One region of the Neobacillus oceani genome, then DNA from elsewhere that is predicted to be linked to it. Evidence: riboswitches for the same ligand, from Rfam matches in the RefSeq annotation. Region 1 holds a riboswitch; each other region holds the start of a gene.
What was found. Region 1 has a riboswitch for S-adenosylmethionine ahead of V1499_RS17725 (methionine ABC transporter ATP-binding protein). Riboswitches for the same ligand answer to the same signal wherever they lie in the genome.
Positions count from the first base shown of each region.

Region 2: another riboswitch for S-adenosylmethionine. It lies ahead of V1499_RS10050 (methionine ABC transporter ATP-binding protein); the one in region 1 lies ahead of V1499_RS17725 (methionine ABC transporter ATP-binding protein).
Region 3: another riboswitch for S-adenosylmethionine. It lies ahead of V1499_RS08290 (2,3-diketo-5-methylthiopentyl-1-phosphate enolase); the one in region 1 lies ahead of V1499_RS17725 (methionine ABC transporter ATP-binding protein).

Region 1 is NZ_CP143543.1:3,485,208-3,489,367, forward strand. It holds gene V1499_RS17715 (NERD domain-containing protein kinase family protein) at 1-635, opposite strand, end outside; gene V1499_RS17720 (hypothetical protein) at 972-1,205, opposite strand; SAM riboswitch class I at 1,721-1,818, shown strand; SAM riboswitch class I at 1,899-2,003, shown strand; gene V1499_RS17725 (methionine ABC transporter ATP-binding protein) at 2,170-3,204, shown strand; gene V1499_RS17730 (methionine ABC transporter permease) at 3,194-3,844, shown strand; gene V1499_RS17735 (MetQ/NlpA family ABC transporter substrate-binding protein) at 3,862-4,160, shown strand, end outside.
Region 2 is NZ_CP143543.1:2,027,695-2,031,854, reverse strand. It holds gene V1499_RS10060 (DUF3885 domain-containing protein) at 1-689, opposite strand, end outside; gene V1499_RS10055 (hypothetical protein) at 750-1,223, opposite strand; SAM riboswitch class I at 1,599-1,705, shown strand; gene V1499_RS10050 (methionine ABC transporter ATP-binding protein) at 1,800-2,810, shown strand; gene V1499_RS10045 (methionine ABC transporter permease) at 2,803-3,465, shown strand; gene V1499_RS10040 (MetQ/NlpA family ABC transporter substrate-binding protein) at 3,528-4,160, shown strand, end outside.
Region 3 is NZ_CP143543.1:1,661,973-1,666,132, forward strand. It holds gene V1499_RS08280 (carbon-nitrogen family hydrolase) at 11-799, opposite strand; gene V1499_RS08285 (pyridoxal phosphate-dependent aminotransferase) at 918-2,135, shown strand; SAM riboswitch class I at 2,175-2,277, shown strand; gene V1499_RS08290 (2,3-diketo-5-methylthiopentyl-1-phosphate enolase) at 2,390-3,598, shown strand; gene V1499_RS08295 (2-hydroxy-3-keto-5-methylthiopentenyl-1-phosphate phosphatase) at 3,595-4,160, shown strand, end outside.

The DNA.
Region 1 (4,160 bases):
TTGGATTGTTCAAACAGCAGCCGCTTCGTCACATAGCCGCCGACATCAATATTGATCGATTGCCCGGTAAACTTCACCTCGCGGATGCCAAACGACTCATACACGATCGTGATCTCATTCGGGGTCAATTCCACCTGGCCTTCCATCCACACTTTTGAAATTGTATCCATATGGTGGATCACTTCATTCGTCCCGCCCTGGTCTATTTCGTATGCCAGTTCGTTTCTTGGGCTTGTAAATAATATAACGGGACGGACCGACACCCGTTTTCCCAAGCGCCTTTGCGCCTTCCGATTGACATACGAATGGAGGGTTCGCGACTGCGATGCGGCCTGGATGATCGGATTATCGATCGTCTTCTGTTCACCTGTAATGGTCCTTGTCACAAGCTTTGTGCTCATATTGCTGATCGGGGTAACAATCGTTCCCCGATACGATTTCATTTCTATGTTAAAAATCCCTTTCGGACAAATCATGATGACATCCATTTCCTGGTCCTTTATGTATCCATCCTTTGGCACAAGGGCGCCGACAATGATAATATGGTTTTCCCGCGGCAGCTTTTTCTTTAACTCCTGGATGGCCCGTTTCTCATTCTCTTTTGGAACTCCGGCAAATACAACTTTGGATTCCACTCTCATCCCCCCAATCAACGAACTAGTATTTCTTTGATTCCACTCTCATTCTCACTAACTAGTATTTCCTATTTCGACAATAACTAGCAAATTTCCTTTATTTTCTTAAAAATCAGAAGGCTTTTTAATAAGGGGAATTGGCTTGAGGGGGGAATAAACCCAACCGTTCCCAATTATATTGTGGCGAAAAAAAAGCGATACTCTCATTAGAGCATCGCAATATTCAGCTAAAATATATCCACTTTAATTACAACTTTGTCGAATCTACTTTTGGATTAACATTAGTTTTCGGAAGGTTTTTGTACCTTAAATCAAACCAATTTATTAGGGGCTCCTTTAGATTTTTCGTTCATTACCCCTTTTGAAGTTTCCGGTTATTTTCGCCATTATTAATTGTTCTTGCGTTGTATTTTCAGCTGCGTTGATTTTCTTTAGAAATTTCTCTGCTTCTGTTCCTTTCAAGACTTTTACCTGACTGCCGTAATAATCCAAAAAGACTGTATTATCTTTTGTCACTCGGAAATTAAACGGTTCGTCATCTAAACGATTTCTTTTATCGATGTTATCCATTTTTCTTTATCATCCTTGTCCAATAGTAAGTTATTTTGATTTTCTAAAAAGAAGTGGTTTTTACTTAAAAACGTCTAAATAGAAAAAAGTGCAAAAAGCAAAATCGCCACCTGACCACTAGCGTTCGGGCTCTATTAGTGCCCGAAGGAGCGGCTAAACATTGGCGGTCGGGCGTTAAATCCTCTTTTAATGCCCGAAGGACCGGCTGACCACTGCTGTTCGGGCTCTAAGTCTACGTTTAGTCCGGAAGAATACCAGGAGGGTAATGCCTAACTTATTTAAGAACATGAGACGTTACTTTTTTCTGCTTTGCTGTCAAAGTAAAGCCTACACCCGCGAAACGCTAAAAACAACCCCGGGGCCCCTTTTAAAACGAGTAAAAAGTTTTTCCGGTATTGGACTATGTCTTTGAAAAGGTATTGCAGAAAAATGAATTTTTTTAAAAAGTGTTTGACTTTTTTGTTTTTAAGGGTTAGAGTAGGACACAGGAAATTTCGAAAAGCGAATATGTTACCTTCTTATCAAGAGAGGTTGAGGGACTGGCCCTATGACACCTCGGCAGCGGACTTTTTGTCTATGCCAATTCCAGCAAGCGATGCTTGATAGATGAGAAGAGGCGAACTTGATTAATTCTGTCCTCTTCTGTTTGAAGGGGGCTTTTTATTTTCCTAAATACATCACCCTATACGATCATTCTTATCGAGAGAGGTTGAGGGACTGGCCCTACGACGCCTCGGCAGCGGACTCCGTTTGGAGCTCTGTGCCAATTCCAGCAAGCGGGAGCTTGGGAGATAAGAAGAGACCTTGTTTGCCTATGCGCAAGTGTGCCCTCTTCTATTTCCATGGAAGAGGGCTTTTTCATTTTCGGAAAACGGGGTGCGTGGGAAGACTGGGTGGGAAGTCCGCTTGGTGCGTGGGCGCAAAGCATTTTTTCCCCAAAAATAAAGGACAAGGAGGCAGGCAGATGATTGAGTTTCAGCAGGTACGGAAGGTTTACGGCGAGGGCGGCGGGAATCAGGTTGCCGCGCTTGACGGAATTGATTTGAAGGTGAATACGGGGGAGATTTTCGGGGTGATTGGCTTCAGCGGTGCGGGTAAGAGTTCGCTGATCCGCTGTGTGAATTTGCTTGAGCGGCCGACTTCGGGGAAGGTGATTGTTGATGGGAACGACCTTACTTCGCTTTCGGCAAAAGAAGTGCGGGAGGTCAAACGGAATATCGGGATGGTCTTCCAGCATTTCAATCTCCTTAATTCGAAGACGGTGTTTGCGAATGTGGCGATGCCGCTTGTACTCGCGAATACGCCGAGTAATAAGATTAGGGAACGGGTTTATGAGCTGCTTGAGTTTGTTGGGCTTGCGGATAAGGCGGACAGTTATCCGGACCAGCTTTCCGGCGGGCAGAAGCAGCGGATTGGGATTGCGCGCGCTTTGGCGACGCAGCCGTCGATCCTGCTTTGCGACGAGGCGACTTCAGCACTTGATCCGCAGACGACGAGCTCGATCCTTCAGCTTTTGAAAAAAATAAACAAAGAGTATAACATCACGATCCTGATTATCACGCACGAGATGTCGGTCATCAGGGAAATTTGCGACCGTGTGGCGGTTATCGAGGCAGGAAAAATCATCGAACAGGGTTCCGTATTTGATGTGTTCTCGGCGCCAAAGACGGAGACAGCAAGGAATTTTGTGAGCTCGGTCATGAATGATCGCATTCCGGATTCAGTCAAGAAGCTGATTGAGCAAAACGCCGGGCTGCAAAAAGTGTACCGAATAAACTTTGTCGGCGAGTCGGCTGGCCAGCCGCTCCTGTCCCAGCTTTCGAAAAAGTTCGACCTTGATGTGAATGTGCTGTTTGGGAATATTACAGAGCTGCAGGGGACGCCGTTCGGCAACCTGATTGTCGAGTTCCAGGGAAGCGAGAAGGAAATCATCCGCGCCCTCAACTATATTCATCAGCAGAATGTCAACATAAAGGAAGTGAAAGCACATGCTAGTTAATTCGGACCAAATCATAGAGGCACTCATCGAAACGTTGCAGATGGTGGGATTTTCGCTTGTATTCTCGGCCTTACTTGGCATCCCGCTTGGAATCGCGCTCGTTGTAACAAGAAAAGGGCATTTGCTTGAGAATGGACCCGTCTTTAATGTTCTAAATGGCACGATCAACGTTTTGCGTTCGATTCCATTCATCATTTTGCTAGTTGCTATCATTCCAATTACAAGATTCATTGTCGGTACGTCAATCGGAACGGCTGCAGCGATTGTACCGCTCGTTTTCTACGCCGGTCCATATATTGCAAGGCTGGTAGAAAATTCGCTTCTTGAAGTCGACCCAGGCGTCATTGAAGCGGCGCAGGCAATGGGTGCTACGCCATGGCAAATCGTGTTCAGGTTTATTTTGCCGGAAGCATTAAGCTCCCTTATCCTTGCCTTCACGATTGCGACAATCGGTCTGATCGGAGCCTCGGCAATGGCGGGCGCGATTGGCGGCGGAGGCCTTGGCGACCTGGCCATTACATATGGCTACCAGCGGTTTGATACGAAAACAATGCTGATTACAGTAGGAATTTTGATTGTTATGGTCCAAGGCCTACAGTCAGCAGGAAATTTAGCAGCAAAGAAAATCAGAAGACGATAATCAGGAGGAATTCACCAATGAAAAAATTCGTATTAGCAATCCTTGTACTTGTACTAGCAGTGTTCACTGCGGCATGTTCAGATTCTTCATCCGCAAAGGGAGATAAAACGGTAAAAGTGAAACTTGGAGTAAGCGGCACGGATCACCGTGTATGGGATTTCGTGGCGGAAAAGGCGAAGAAGGAAGGCATCGAGGTTGAAATCGTCACGTTCTCGGATTATGTCCAGCCGAACCTGGCGCTTGCTGAAGGTGAGTTGGATGCGAACTCGTTCCAGACCGTTTCGTATTTCGATGCGTTCATCAAGGAACATAAGCT
Region 2 (4,160 bases), 1.5 Mb from region 1:
ATGACGCATGTATTTGTAAAAAATAAATTGATTTTCGTTTCTTTTGCCTTCTGTTCATTCATCTTAAGTCTATATTCCAATTCATTGGAGGTTTCAGAGTAACCACATAATCCTTCTTGGAATATGTGGTCAATTTGTATCCGATTATAGTCCAAAATCCACTTCCTGAATTTATGGTAAATAGGCAGCAGGGTTTCTTTCTCCAGACTATAAACATCGCAGCCGCGGTCATCATACATGTGCAACACTGTTTTCCTAGTCAAATTAAGGAGATAAATATTTCCGTTAATCGTTGGTTTCCTGCCAAAATCCTTATTTGCAATCGCTTGAAAAAGATATCCCCAACGCAAGTCCCCTTTTTCTACCCTTAAACTATATCGAGTGGTTTTTCTTTCTAACTCCTCTTCATCATGCTCATAAGGGACGGTTTCAACTTTCAACCGTTTTACTAAATTGGTATTTTTAATGAAACGATGGATTCCAGGCAGGTCGTATCCTCTGTAATCAATGTGTTGATTAACTGTTGCGATTAGCAGGACCGTATCTTTCTCGTAAAAAAGGGAATGAAAAATCGAGGATACCCGATGATGGATTTCATTAAAGTAATCCTTGCTTTTTAATTCATCAAGCCCTAGTTCAAAACGAATCCAATAGTTTGCTTCTTTCATCAACTGGTCGAACAGCTCCATTTTTTAGCTCCTTTTATTCTATAATACGGCCAAAAAGGATATATTCACTATCATACCGTTTTACTGTATTTCCACCACAAAAGCATACGAAGCCTCGCCGTTTTTCCATTTTGAAAAAACTTCAAAGATGTATTCACCTTTATCGGCAGGGGTAACAAATTGATTTCGAGTTAGTTCATATTTATTCTCTCTTCCACCTTCTGTCCATTCATATACCTCTATTTGCGGGTCGCCTTCATTTAAGATCTTTACGTGTTGATTCGGTTCTAATTTGATTGCCTCTAAACTTGAGGCCATTTGAAAAGGGGATGCGTAATCTGTCATTTCAACCCTGGTTTGCCCTGATTTCAACCTGGTTTCCCATCTATAGCCCCCTCGTTTTAGTTCGTACTCTTTTCCATTAGCCTCAATAAATGCTCCCATTCTGAAAAATTCAGCCTCTATCGCCCTGTCTCCTTCGTTGCCATTCGTACAGCCTGCCATGAAAAATATCGAATAAGCAAATATCAAAAATGTTAACGTTTTAATTTTCAAAACAACCCCCCCTTTCTCAATTAGACGGTTTTTAACATAAAAAGTAAACAAAAAGCGAATATGCCCCACATCAACTAACGATATACGAAAGTCTAAATGGATTCTTCCCCCAAAAGTTTGCCTGGTTCGGAGCCTTTAAGGTAAGTCTCTTCAAGGGGTCTGCCTCATTTCAAACTGCCCTTGGCTAAAGGCCAGTTTTTCCGAAAATTCTACATCTGTGCAATCTAGAAGCTAATAACTCTTTTAAAAAATATTTTTCGATAATTCCCTTAATTAGCAACATTGTAAGCGTTAACAAGAAAATTCTGTGGAAATTGGCTGTTGACAGCCTTTTTTCCAGGGATTAAGATAAGTATTGTTAATTTCATACATAAACACTTATCAAGAGAGACCGAGGGATCAGGCCCTATGACGTCCGGCAACCCCCAAGTTTGGGTACGGTGCCACTTCCTGCAGAATGGATTCATTCTGGAAGATAAGTCGTTAACAAAATTGTTTACGATGCCTCTTTCTGAATGAAAGAGGCTTTTTGTTATGGAAAAATAATGTTTTAGGAACGATCCAGGAGGGATATCCATGATCGCAATCGATAAAGTTGTAAAAATATATAAAACGAAAAAGGGAACGGTTACAGGGGTCGACAATGTTTCGCTTCAGATTAAAAAAGGTGAAATCTTCGGGATAGTCGGTTACAGCGGTGCAGGAAAAAGCTCATTGATCCGCTGCCTCAACCTGCTTGAGAAACCGACCTCGGGCGAGATTACCATCGATGGGCTCAAGCTTACCTCCCTTTCGGATAAAAAGCTGCGTGAAGCGAGGCAGAAAATCGGGATGATTTTTCAGCACTTTTATCTCGTTTCCTCAAAGACGGTTTTCGAGAATATTGCGTTCGCGCTTAAAGCGGCTGGAAAGAATAAATCCCAGATTGAAAAACGGGTAACCGAGCTGCTCGAGCTTGTCGGGCTCACCGATAAACGGGATGTCTATCCGGCCCAGCTGAGCGGCGGGCAAAAGCAGCGGGTTGGGATTGCAAGGGCCCTCGCAAACGACCCGAATGTCCTTCTGTGCGATGAAGCGACATCCGCATTGGACCCGAGTACGACGAAGTCCATTCTTTCTCTTTTAAAAAAAATCAATCGGGAGCTTGGCCTTACCATTGTGCTTATCACCCATGAAATGGATGTTGTAAAGGAAATCTGTGACCGGATTGCGGTTATGCAGGACGGAAAAATCATCGAAGAAGGCCAGGTTTACGATGTTTTCGCCAATCCAAAGCAGCTGCTGACAAAGGCTTTCATTAACAGCGTTCTTCATTTTGAGCTACCGGAACATCTTTTGGCAAGGCGTGAGGGCACTGTCATAAAAATCACCTTTAAGGGCAACGCGGCCGAGGAAGCGATTGTATCGGATGTACTTCAGCAATTCAGGGTGAAAGGCAATATCCTTCATGGAAAAATCGAGTATATTCAATCGGTTCCCCTAGGAATTTTCATTATGGAACTGACTGGTGAAAAAACAGAAATTGATAAAGCCATTTCCTATCTCATCGACAGGACCAATAACGTGGAGGTGATTGCACATGGTTGAAACAATCCAACTAATGCTCCCTGACCTGAATAAGGCATTTTTCCAGACTCTCCAAATGGTCCTTATTTCACTGGGCGTGGCACTTGTCGTTGGCCTGCCGCTCGGAGTGCTGCTGTTTATTTCGGACAAAGGATTATTCCTTGAAAACAGGCCGATTAAATCGATTCTTGGCTTTTTGGTCAATATGATCCGTTCCATTCCGTTCATCATTTTGCTTGTCGGCCTTTTGCCGCTGACAAAATTGATTACAGGAACAACAATCGGTCCGATTGCCGCCAGTGTCTCCCTTTCGGTTGCCGCCATTCCGTTCTTTGCGAGATTGGTAGAAACCTCCCTGAGGGAAATTGATAAGGGAATTATCGAGGCGGCTGTTGCGGTTGGCGCGACTCCGTGGATGATTATCAAGGATGTCCTCCTCCCAGAGGCTCGGCCCGGGATAATCCAAGGCGTCACGCTGACAACCATTTCCTTGATTGGCTTTTCGGCGATGGCCGGCATTGTTGGCGGCGGCGGGATTGGAGACCTTGCCATCCGCTTTGGCTATTACCGCTACGATAACACCGTCATGCTCGTTACGATCGTGGTCTTGATTTGCCTGGTCCAGATTATCCAGCTATCTGGCGATGCGATCAGCCGGAAAGTCGACAGACGTTAACCTGCTTTTGCAAAAGCACTTTGCTTTTCAAAATAAATTAAAACAACAAAGGAGATTCCAAAATGAAAAAAGTTTTGTTTGCCCTTATTCTCGTACTAAGCCTCGGTGTCATGGCTGCCTGTGGCAATTCCGGCCAATCCGCCTCCAAAGGCGGGGAAAAAGCCGAGAAGAAAGACATTAAAATCGGTGCTACCGCTGGCCCATACAGCGATATGGTGACAAAAGCGATCAAGCCTGTCCTTGAAAAGAATGGCTACAAAGTTGAAGTAGTTGAATTCAGCGACTACGTCCAGCCAAACCTTGCCCTTGGAAATGGCGATATCGATGCAAACCTGTTCCAGCACAAAATCTATATGGAAAACTTCGCGAAACAAAACAACCTGGAGCTTTCTGAACTCGTCATCGTTCCGACTGCCCCAATGGGAATTTTCTCTACGAAATTCAAATCAATCGATGAAGTCGCGGAAGGCAGCACGGTTTCCCTGCCAAACGACCCGACAAACCTAGCAAGGGCGCTGGGTGTGCTTGAAGACGCCAATCTCATTACAATTGACTCTTCAATCGATCCACTAACAGCGTCAGAAAAGGATGTTAAGGATAACCCAAAGAAGCTTAAGTTCACTCCGATCGAGGCAGCCCAGCTTCCACGCTCTGTTGAAAGCGTAGACCTTGCCCTTGTACCAGGCAACTTCGCC
Region 3 (4,160 bases), 1.8 Mb from region 1:
CTTTGTTATACTATTCTCTATAATGTTCCGGCCTTCTGTCTTCAAAGACGGGAATTATCCCACGCACTTCCTTCACCTTTTCAAAATCGATTTCAGCAGTAAGGATTTCCTCTCCTTCTCCAGCTTCAGCAAGTATTTCGCCCCACGGGTCAATGATCATTGAATGGCCGGCGAATACATTTTTCGGATCGCTTCCCGCCCGGTTGCAGGCGATGACATAGCACTGGTTTTCAATTGCCCTTGCAATCAGGAGCGAGTGCCAATGGGCAACCCTTGGCTTTGGCCATTCCGCTACTACGAAGATTGCTTCCGCTCCTTTTGACACATGCTTCCTGAGCCATTCGGGAAAGCGGATGTCGTAGCAGACAAAGCCGGCAAGCATGCGGCCGTTAAGTTCAAAATTCGCTGTTCCGGTTCCTGGGATAAAGTAATGGTGTTCGTTCATCAACTGGAATAGATGGAGCTTGCTGTACGTATGGACAAGGCTGCCTTCTTTTGAAACGACGAGCATCGTATTTTCCACGCCGGCCCCGGTGCGGTTCGCAACCGATCCACCGATCAGGTTGACCTTGTTCTCCGCCGCTTTTTTACCGAGAAAGGCTATGGATTCGGCAGCCTGGGCGTCGGAAATTTCATCCAGTCTTTCAAGGTCGTATCCCGTCGTCCATAGTTCGGGAAGGACAACAAAATCGGGATTTCCCTTAGCAGCTTCGCTAATCATTCTGTCCGCGATGGCATAGTTCTCCTCGGGATTTCCATATGCAATATCCATTTGCGCGATGGCGATTTTCAACTTCAAGTTAAGTTCCCCCAATTCAGAAAAGTGAAAAACCTCTTTACAAGATACCTATTACGTTATATTATTTGTGACTAGATTTCCATAAATATATAAATCATTTAAAAGCAGGTGGTCTATTGTGAAGGAATACCCGAAGTCCGAATTATTGAACAGCCTTCCGGGGCAGTTTTTCGCGGGACTTGTGAAAAAGGTGGGCGAGGCGATTGCGCAGGGCCATGATGTGATCAACCTTGGCCAGGGAAACCCGGACCAGCCTACACCGCTACATATTGTGAAGCGGCTGCAGCTTGCTGCCGAAAATCCGGTTAACCATAAATATTCTCCTTTTCAGGGATACAAATACCTAAAGGAGGCAGCAGCCAATTTTTATAAACGGGAATACAATGTTGATTTGGATCCGGATACAGAGGTGGCCATCCTCTTTGGCGGGAAAGCCGGCCTTGTAGAAATTCCGCAATGCTTGCTTAACCCGGGAGACACGTTGCTTGTTCCTGACCCGGGCTATCCTGATTATTTATCGGGCGCAGCCCTTGCACAGGCGAAGCTTGAGATGATGCCGCTCCTTGAGGAAAACCGATTCCTTCCCGATTACGGTACGATTCCAACTGAAGTTTTGGACAATACGAAACTCATGATTCTCAACTATCCGAACAATCCTACCGGTGCAGTCGCGACAAAGGAGTTCTTTGATGAAACCGTGTCGCTGTCAAATAAGCACGGCATTTGCGTTGTCCATGATTTTGCCTACGGGGCAATAGGATTTGAGGGGGAAAAGCCCGCAAGCTTCTTACAGTCTGAAGGGGCGAAGGAAATCGGCATTGAAATTTATACTCTTTCAAAAACATATAACATGGCAGGGTGGAGGGTCGGTTTTGCTGTTGGCAACAAAAGCGTCATCTCAGCAATTGAACTGATACAGGACCATTTGTATGTTTCTCTGTTCGGGGCTGTCCAGGAAGCGGCAGCGGAGGCGCTTAATGGCCCACAGGATTGTGTAGGGGAACTTGTCCGCTTATATGAAAGCAGGCGAAGTGCGTTAATTGGCGGATTAAGAAACATTGGTTGGGACGTCGCTGCGCCCGCGGGTTCGTTTTTTGCCTGGCTGAAGGTTCCGGAAGGATTCAGTTCGATGGAATTTGCCGACTTTCTATTGGAAAAAGCGCATATCATGGTTGCCCCAGGCATAGGATTTGGCCGATATGGCGAGGGTTATGTCCGTGTTGGCCTCCTCGCAACGGAAGAGAGGCTGTCGGAAGCAGTTCTCCGAATAAAGGGTTTAGACATTTTTAAAAAAATGTTTGACAATGAATTTATTTCCTGCGATAATCCAAATTAAATCTTAACATTATGAAAATAGTAAATATATAAAAATCATTTCTTATCAAGAGCAGGCGGAGGGACTAGCCCTATGAAGCCCGGCAACCGACTTATTTTTAAGCACGGTGCTAATTCTTGCAGCGAAAGCTGATAGATGAGAAGAGATTAGTTTGCGCGCGCTAACCTCTTCTTTGGAAGAGGTTTTTTTAATGCAAAAAACAAAATCTTGTCTGTGTTGAAACATGTAACACTGCCTTGGAAAGGAAGGACATCATGAGTGAATTGGTAGCGACATATCATGTCCGGGATGAAAAGAATCCTGAGAAAAAAGCGGAGGAAATAGCCCTGGGCCTGACGGTCGGTTCATGGACCAGCCTTCCCGCCCTTGAAAAGGAGCAGCTAAAGAAACACAAAGGAAGGGTCGTATCGGCTGAACAAATCAGCGAAAACATCGCTGAAATTTCCATCGCTTATCCCGCAGCCAACTTTTCCGCAGACCTTCCCGCCATTTTAACTACCGTCTTTGGGAAATTGTCCCTTGATGGGAAAATCCGGCTTCTTGACCTTGAATTCAGTGAGAACCTAAAAAGCTTTTTCCCAGGTCCGCGCTTTGGGACTGAGGGTCTAAGGGAAAAGCTTAACGTCCACCGCCGCCCCCTTTTGATGAGCATCTTTAAAGGGGTCATTGGGAAGGACCTTGATTTCCTTTCAAGCCAATTAAAGGAGCAGGCATTGGGTGGGATTGACATCGTCAAGGATGACGAAATTCTTTTTGAAAACCCACAGACTCCATCAGATAAAAGGATTCAGGTAGGGCGCCGCATTCTGGATGAAGTGTTTTCCGAAACAGGGCACAGGACACTCTACGCTGTAAACCTGACGGGAAGGACTTCGGAACTAAGGGAAAAGGCAAAAAGGTTTGCGGAAGCAGGTGCGGATACCCTCCTGGTCAATGTTTTTTCCTATGGGCTCGATGTCTTGCAGGAACTAAGGGAGGACGATAGCATTTCCCTCCCCATCATGGCGCATCCGGCATTCAGCGGGGCAATCGCTTCCTCGTCTGTATATGGTGTTTCCCACTCCCTCCTTTTAGGAAAATTGCAAAGGTATGCCGGCGCGGACCTCGTATTATTCCCATCACCGTACGGCTCGGTGGCACTTGAAAGGGAAAACGCGCTCGGGATTGCAAAGGAGCTGACGAAGGACGAGCCGTACAAAAAGGCATTCCCGGTACCATCGGCAGGAATCCACCCTGGCCTTGTACCTTTGCTTATTTCCGATTTCGGAATTGATTCGGTGATCAATGCGGGCGGTGGAGTCCATGGACATCCGGGAGGCGCGGCGGCTGGAGGGAAGGCATTCCGCCAGGCGATGGAAGCGGCTCTGGCTGGCCACAGCTTGTCCAGCGCGGCAACATACCAACCTGAACTTTTTGCAGCGTTGGAATTATGGGGTTCTCCTAAAGAGGAGGCCGTGAAATGAAAAAACCTGTGATTTACTGTGACTTTGACGGGACGATTACCGAAAAGGATAACATCATTTCAATCATGAAGGCCTTCGCTCCCCCTGGATGGGAACGGATTAAGGATCGGATTCTTTCAGGAGAAATCTCCATTAGGAAAGGGGTTGGGGAACTATTTTCTCTGCTCCCATCGAAACAAAAAAACAAGATCGCCGAATTTGCAGTTGAACAGGCAAAAATCAGGAAAGGCTTCGGGGAGTTTGTCTCTTTTACAAGAGAAGAAGGGATCCCTTTATATATCGTAAGCGGCGGCATCGATTTCTTTGTTCTTCCAGTCCTTTCCGAATACGGGCCTTTTGACGGCATTTTCTGCAACGGCGCGGACTTTGGTGGAGAAACAATCCGCATCCTTTGGCCCAATAGCTGTGATGAATTCTGCGGAAATGACTGCGGCTGCTGTAAGCCAAGTGTCGTTAGGAGGCTTGGCCACGGGGATGATTATTTTAAAATTGTAATCGGCGATTCGGTAACCGACCTTGAAGCGGCAAAACAGGCCGATTTCGTACTGGCCCGGGATTTACT